Regions from separate parts of the Rossellomorea sp. GCM10028870 genome, predicted to be linked through region 2. Evidence: a T-box and tRNA genes for the amino acid it is inferred to sense, from the RefSeq annotation. Region 2 holds a T-box; the other holds one or more tRNA genes.
What was found. The T-box of region 2 lies ahead of ACFQWC_RS06890 (tryptophan--tRNA ligase). A T-box ahead of a tRNA ligase gene usually reads a tRNA of that ligase, here a tRNA-Trp.
Positions count from the first base shown of each region.

Region 1: it encodes a tRNA-Trp, which carries the amino acid that the T-box ahead of ACFQWC_RS06890 (tryptophan--tRNA ligase) is inferred to sense. The anticodon was not compared.

Region 1 covers NZ_JBHTGN010000001.1:2,094,280-2,097,659, forward strand. Annotated here, with positions in the region: gene ACFQWC_RS10760 (carbohydrate ABC transporter permease) at 1-341, opposite strand, end outside; tRNA gene ACFQWC_RS10765 (tRNA-Gly) at 1,036-1,109, opposite strand; tRNA gene ACFQWC_RS10770 (tRNA-Leu) at 1,113-1,196, opposite strand; tRNA gene ACFQWC_RS10775 (tRNA-Cys) at 1,205-1,278, opposite strand; tRNA gene ACFQWC_RS10780 (tRNA-Gly) at 1,286-1,360, opposite strand; tRNA gene ACFQWC_RS10785 (tRNA-Gln) at 1,365-1,436, opposite strand; tRNA gene ACFQWC_RS10790 (tRNA-His) at 1,476-1,551, opposite strand; tRNA gene ACFQWC_RS10795 (tRNA-Trp) at 1,563-1,636, opposite strand; tRNA gene ACFQWC_RS10800 (tRNA-Tyr) at 1,717-1,800, opposite strand; tRNA gene ACFQWC_RS10805 (tRNA-Thr) at 1,820-1,895, opposite strand; tRNA gene ACFQWC_RS10810 (tRNA-Phe) at 1,909-1,984, opposite strand; tRNA gene ACFQWC_RS10815 (tRNA-Asp) at 2,002-2,078, opposite strand; tRNA gene ACFQWC_RS10820 (tRNA-Met) at 2,213-2,286, opposite strand; tRNA gene ACFQWC_RS10825 (tRNA-Val) at 2,362-2,437, opposite strand; tRNA gene ACFQWC_RS10830 (tRNA-Glu) at 2,478-2,552, opposite strand; tRNA gene ACFQWC_RS10835 (tRNA-Ser) at 2,572-2,663, opposite strand; tRNA gene ACFQWC_RS10840 (tRNA-Asn) at 2,670-2,744, opposite strand; rRNA gene rrf (5S ribosomal RNA) at 2,752-2,868, opposite strand; partial or broken rRNA gene ACFQWC_RS10850 (23S ribosomal RNA) at 3,167-3,380, opposite strand, start outside.
Region 2 covers NZ_JBHTGN010000001.1:1,316,921-1,320,300, forward strand. Annotated here, with positions in the region: gene ACFQWC_RS06885 (methionine biosynthesis PLP-dependent protein) at 1-15, opposite strand, end outside; SAM riboswitch class I at 111-220, opposite strand; gene ACFQWC_RS06890 (tryptophan--tRNA ligase) at 440-1,438, opposite strand; T-box leader at 1,497-1,739, opposite strand; gene ACFQWC_RS06895 (metal-dependent hydrolase) at 1,805-2,431, opposite strand; gene ACFQWC_RS06900 (NUDIX hydrolase) at 2,528-3,154, opposite strand; gene ACFQWC_RS06905 (HAD hydrolase-like protein) at 3,168-3,380, opposite strand, start outside.

The sequences.
Region 1 (3,380 bases), 780 kb from region 2:
AGTGCAAACCCGAAACCTATTAAATTACTAATAATCACAGCCGCAAACATAAACTTCGTCGTGAACATAAAGGAATTAAAAAATGTCTTATCATCTGTGAAGATCTTTTTGTAGTTATCAAATCCAACCCACTCTACAACTGAGCTGACACCATTCCATGAGGTAAACGAATAATACACCCCCATCAAAAATGGAAGAATCTGAATCACTAAAAAAAATATAAGTGCCGGTCCAACAAAGGCAGCATACGTCAGCAAGCTCTTATACTTGAACTTCTTCTTCGTAACCGCCTTGATTTGCGCATCTGGGCTTACTGGTCCAGTCTGAATCTTGGTTTCCACCCGTATCACCACCCCTAATAATGTAATCGCTTTCTTACATTATAATGGGAGCGCTTTCTTAAATAGGGGGACTCAATTGACAAAGAAGGTGCAAAATTTTGACTAAATGGGTTTGGGATGGGTTGGTGATGGGTAAATGAAAAGGTTGGGTTTCTTTGGCTTGATAAGGTGAACGTAGGGTACAATGCGATTTTGAAAATAAAATGCTGGAATTGAAAATAAATGTGGTGAATTTGAAAATAAAATTGGAAAGTCGATAATAAATGTAGCAAAGTCGATAATAAAATCGAAAGGTCGATAATAAAATCGAAAGGTCGATAATATATCTGCCAAACTCGATAATAAATCCGAAAAGTCGATAATATATCTGCTAAACTCGATAATAAATTATCAAGTGCCTATAAATCTAGCAGTTATATAGTTATAGAGAGTCGCTTTTTTATGTAAAATTATCATTTTCACTCTAAAATAGTCTTTTTTCAACTCCATTCCTGTACAAAATGCTACTAATACTATCTATAATATTGAAAAACTTCGAATCTCCCCCCTTATCCTACTAAAATAAAGCTGTTACTCATTGATCCACACTAAAATCCACTCATTTATTACATTCTTCCACATTTACCTCCTAAATTTCAGTCTCAGAACAATAAAAAAAGACTTCCTCTAATGAGAAAGTCTATCATATGTAAATTGGAGCGGGTGAAGGGAATCGAACCCTCATCATCAGCTTGGAAGGCTGAGGTTTTACCACTAAACTACACCCGCGAATGGTACCGGTGGCCGGGGTCGAACCGGCACTCCAGAGGAACACGATTTTGAGTCGTGCGCGTCTGCCAATTCCGCCACACCGGCATTACATTTGGAGGCGGCAACCGGATTTGAACCGGTGATCAGGGTTTTGCAGACCCATGCCTTACCACTTGGCTATGCCGCCTTAATATTGGAGCGGAAGACGGGATTCGAACCCGCGACCCCCACCTTGGCAAGGTGGTGTTCTACCACTGAACTACTTCCGCACTACTGGGCTAGCTGGATTCGAACCAACGCATGTCGCAGTCAAAGTGCGATGCCTTACCGCTTGGCTATAGCCCACTGATAGTATATGTCACGGAAATGAAAATGTGACTTTTATGGGGCGACTGATGGGAATCGAACCCACGAATGCCTGAACCACAATCAGGTGCGTTAACCACTTCGCCACAATCGCCATGATAAAATTGGCAGGGGTAGTAGGAATCGAACCCACACCAAAGGTTTTGGAGACCTTCGTTCTACCTTTAAACTATACCCCTATGAAATATAATTGGTTTCCAATGAATCTTCCTGCTATTAGCTGGGGTTCCATACTCCGCTTACGCTAGGAAAAAAATCTTGGTGGAGGGGGGCAGATTCGAACTGCCGAACCCGAAGGAGCGGATTTACAGTCCGCCGCGTTTAGCCACTTCGCTACCCCTCCAAATAGTAAATCACTCGGTTGGTGCCGGCAAGAGGACTTGAACCCCCAACCTACTGATTACAAGTCAGTTGCTCTACCAGTTGAGCTACACCGGCATCAAGTAATAAATGGTGGCTCAGGACGGAATCGAACCGCCGACACATGGATTTTCAGTCCATTGCTCTACCAACTGAGCTACTGAGCCATTATGCAAAATAAATATGGCGGTCCGGACGGGACTCGAACCCGCGACCTCCTGCGTGACAGGCAGGCATTCTAACCAACTGAACTACCGGACCAAAAATTTTCGCGCCTGCAAATTTTTTTACCATGAGTTGCGCCAGCAAAATAACTTTCATTACCTCGCAATAGCGAAAATAACTATCCATGCGTGACTCATTAAGGATTATACTATCCAAAGTCAAAAATGGTATTGCGGGGACAGGATTTGAACCTGCGACCTTCGGGTTATGAGCCCGACGAGCTACCGAACTGCTCCACCCCGCGACGATATGATTTGTTAAGTTAAACTTATAAATTAAGGATGATTATTCAACTCAGCTTATGCTTCGTGAAAAATCATGGTGGAGGATGACGGGATCGAACCGCCGACCCTCTGCTTGTAAGGCAGATGCTCTCCCAGCTGAGCTAATCCTCCATTATATTCATTGTTTTATTTCATTTTTGGAAAAAAGTGTTGGTGACCCATACGGGATTCGAACCCGTGTTACCGCCGTGAAAGGGCGGTGTCTTAACCGCTTGACCAATGGGCCTTAATAAGAAGAAGTGTTATGGCGGAGAGCAAGGGATTTGAACCCTTGAGACAGCGTTAACCGTCTACACGATTTCCAATCGTGCTCCTTCGGCCACTCGGACAGCTCTCCATATAATGGCTCCGCAGGCAAGATTCGAACTTGCGACCGATCGGTTAACAGCCGATAGCTCTACCACTGAGCTACTGCGGAACGATATGCCTGGCGACGTCCTACTCTCACAGGGGGAGATCCCCCAACTACCATCGGCGCTGAAGAGCTTAACTTCCGTGTTCGGCATGGGAACGGGTGTGACCTCTTCGCCATTGTCACCAGACAATTCCTTGTCACTTTTTTAAGGACAAGTATTATTATATCGCGTAGATATATTTTTTCAAGGCTTTTTTTATATTTTCTTATAAAATTTATTCCCTGAAAACTAGATAAAGAATTGATGTCAAGAAAGCCGAATACCGACCAATTGTGCATCTACTTCTTCAAGTAGATACCATTCCAGCTCCGGCGGCTAGAGACTCGAGGTCATTTCAGTTCAATCAGCTGAGGGTAAAAGGCACCCTCTTCTGATTGCCCAAAAATGCTTGTCGTTTCTGGTCAAGCCGCCTCCGCTTTATAGTGTGGTTAAGTCCTCGATCGATTAGTATCAGTCAACTCCACATGTCGCCATGCTTCCATCTCTGACCTATCTACCTAGTCATCTTCTAGGGATCTTACTCACTTACGTGATGGGAAATCTCATCTCGAGGGGGGCTTCATGCTTAGATGCTTTCAGCACTTATCCCTTCCGCACATAGCTACCCAGCGATGCCTTTGGCAAGACAACTGGTACAC
Region 2 (3,380 bases):
AATATGTTTTTTCAATATTCTTCTCTCCTTTTCTTTCCCTGTAAACGAAAAGGGAAAAAACAAAAAAACCTTCTTAATGAAAATAAGAAGGTTTTGTACGTTCGTTCTCCCTCTTATCGTCCAAGTTGACATCAACTTGCTGGAATTAGCACCATACCTAAAACTGTGGCTGGTTGCTGAGGTGTCTTCGGGCCAGTCCCTCTACCTCTCTTGATAAGAAACTATATGATTTTGTGAAAAATAACTTTCCCATAACTTATAACAAAGAAGAACAAATGTCAATGAGAATTATGAATTATCCGAAAATGAAGCATACATAGTGACGCAACTTTTTGAGCCGTTTTTCGTCTGCTTCTATATTCTTGCAGAGGTCCGCACATTCCCTCCAATCAACTCCAGATGAATGGCTGAATTCAAAAAATAGAGCGATTCATTTTATTTAATGAAAGATACCCATTTTCCTTTTAATTTCTTTCATAAATGGAATCGTCTTTTCTCTTGCTTTATCGGCTCCTTCTTTTAAAATGGCATCCAGCCTCTTGGGGTTGGCTATTAGTTCTTCATATTTGGATCGAGGTTCCTCGATAAATGAATTCATGACTTGGAATAGCTCTTTTTTCGCTTCTCCCCACCCTATTCCGCCTTGAAATCTCCTTCTCATTTCTTCAACTTGATCGGATGTTGCAAATTCCTTATAAAGCGAAAATATGACGGACGATTCAGGATCCTTAGGCTCCTCAGGGGGTGAAGAATCTGTTTTGATTTTATTGATTAGTTTTTGAAGCTTTTTTGATTCTTCAAATAATGGGATGGTATTGTTATAGCTTTTACTCATTTTTCGTCCATCAAGTCCCGGTAGAACAGATGTTTCTTCCTGTATCACATAATCGGGAAGAACAAATGTTTCGCCATATTGCTTATTAAAGTTTTCTGCAATGTCCCTTGCAATTTCGACATGCTGAATTTGATCTTTACCGACAGGAACCAGTTCCGTTTGGAATAGAAGGATATCCGCCGCCATCAATATCGGGTAGGTGAATAAGCCCATGTTGACCCCTGCATCTACTTCTCTGCCCCTTTTTTGATTATCTTCAACTATTGATTTATATGCATGGGCCCGGTTCATTAATCCTTTCGGTGCAAAGCAAGCGAGGATCCAGCTTAATTCAAAAATCTCAGGTACATCAGATTGACGGTAAAAAATCGCTCGATCAGGATCCAACCCTAATGCTAACCAAGCTGCCGCCACTCCATAAGATAGTTCTTTCATTTCATGCTGATCATGTATCTTCGTTAACCCATGATAATCCGCAACAAAATAAGCGGTGTTGTAGGATTGATTCTCTGCCAATCGTAATGCCGGTTTAATGGCGCCAATATAATTCCCTAAATGAATCCTGCCTGTTGGTTTGATACCAGTCAGAACTTGTTTTTTCATAACAATCCCCCCGTCTAAAATAATAAAACCAAACACAAAAAGGGCTTCTCATCCCCTAAAAAAGGACGAGAAACCCGTGGTGCCACCTTCATTCGCTTACACTTTAGTAAACGCACTCATATGTACAGAAGTCGCCTTCGATACATCGTCTCTTTTATCGGTGAGACCCTCCGCCATAACCTACTTCATTTCAGCCTGGATGCTCAAAAGCCCATTCAACGATTTCACCATACTGATTCTCACTATCCATCAGCTCTCTGAAATGTTTCGTTCGTCTACTCTTCTTCCTCATCGCATTTAACTATTTTAGTGTTTCCATTATTTTAATGTATCAGGAAATAATGGTCAAGTAGGCGAAAACACATTTTAGATTTCTTTAGATGAAAGAGGAAGGAAAAGTTTTATGCCTCTCTTATTAAAAGGGAGAAATTTCATATCCGCGATCAGATGACTTGCATATCCGATTACACACGCTTCAAAAACTCCATCAATCATTATTGATGACTCCAGATAATGGGCAATCATGCCATAATATACAATTCCAAGAACAGAGTGAGTATAACTGCGATGTGAAACGAATGAGGCAACGAAAATATAAATGCCCAACAACCATAACCACGTTTCATTCAACTGCCAACCGCATGCTGTCACACCGATGCCGGTAATCATCAGCATCCTTCTCTGGGTAATGAAACTCGAGAGAATCATCATTCCTGCACCATATCCAATCCCGAGCCATTGTTCTTTCCCAATTCCTTCAAGATAGCTGTACACCATCATTAAAAAACCAATGATTTGTGCCACTGCTCTGATCATTTTGGGTGAAAAAGTAACCTTGTTACTAAGCTTTCCGTCAATATCCATATCAGGCATGAGTCCGGATACCCCGCCTATTGCCACAAGTGTGGCGGTTATGTCAGGACCAGATCCAAATGAGTTCGCCACAATAAATCCCGTTGCTGCTCCAATAGCCATATGTGCTGTGCCGTTCAAGTGTGTCCTCCTACTTTCGTATCTCATTATGTATGTACCAGATTACTATGATAGCCTTTATTATCCATATTGACTATGGGAAGTACGAATTAATTTCTAAAGATGAGCCGATATGCGCGCAATTATTTCAAGAAGGTAGGACCTTTCATGAGGAACATAGTGATGGTAACTCACCCTTTGCTTAATGAAGTCCGTTTTTCCTGTTTCATTAATATGAAATCCTTCTACTTCTATTTCCGCTTTCGTTTGTTGAACGAGGGCTTTAAAGTCTTGAAGAGTCGTACGGAAAATACCGGACACTTCTTCTAACTGAAGTTGAAACTCGTCATATGCAACCGGCTTGGAATACAGGAATACGTGAGTTAGTTCCCGATCGATCATATCCCGTTGATCTAATTCCCCTTTTACAATTCCTAATGATTGCAGTTCATCTATCTTAATAAGAAGTCCAAGCTCTTCATGAACTTCTCTTACGCCGTCTTCAATCTTCTCTTCTGACAAGATATGTCCAGCGGCGGTAATATCAAGCAAGCCAGGGAAATCCTTTTTCTTATCACTTCTCAGTTGGAAGTAAATATAGGTCTCTCCACTACTCTCATCATAATGCGCAAGCCAACAGTGAAAAGTTTCATGCCAATATCCCTTTAAATGAACCTCGGAACGACTCGCTACTCCAATCCTATTACCGTATTCATCAAAGACGGCTAGTTGTTCTTCCTCCACCCGTATCCCTCCTTTATTTCATTTCCTCCAGATAATCTTTAACCTCCAAGAGATCTTCAACCACAATATCCGCTTCACGCAATTCATTTTCCTGAGAAAAATCAAAAGCACAACCTATCGAAAGAAAGTGATTTGCCTCTGCTCCTTTGAAGTCAGACAATCTATCACCAATCACAATCCCATGTGTCAGATTATGATCCTCTTTGATTTTTCGAATCAACTCCCC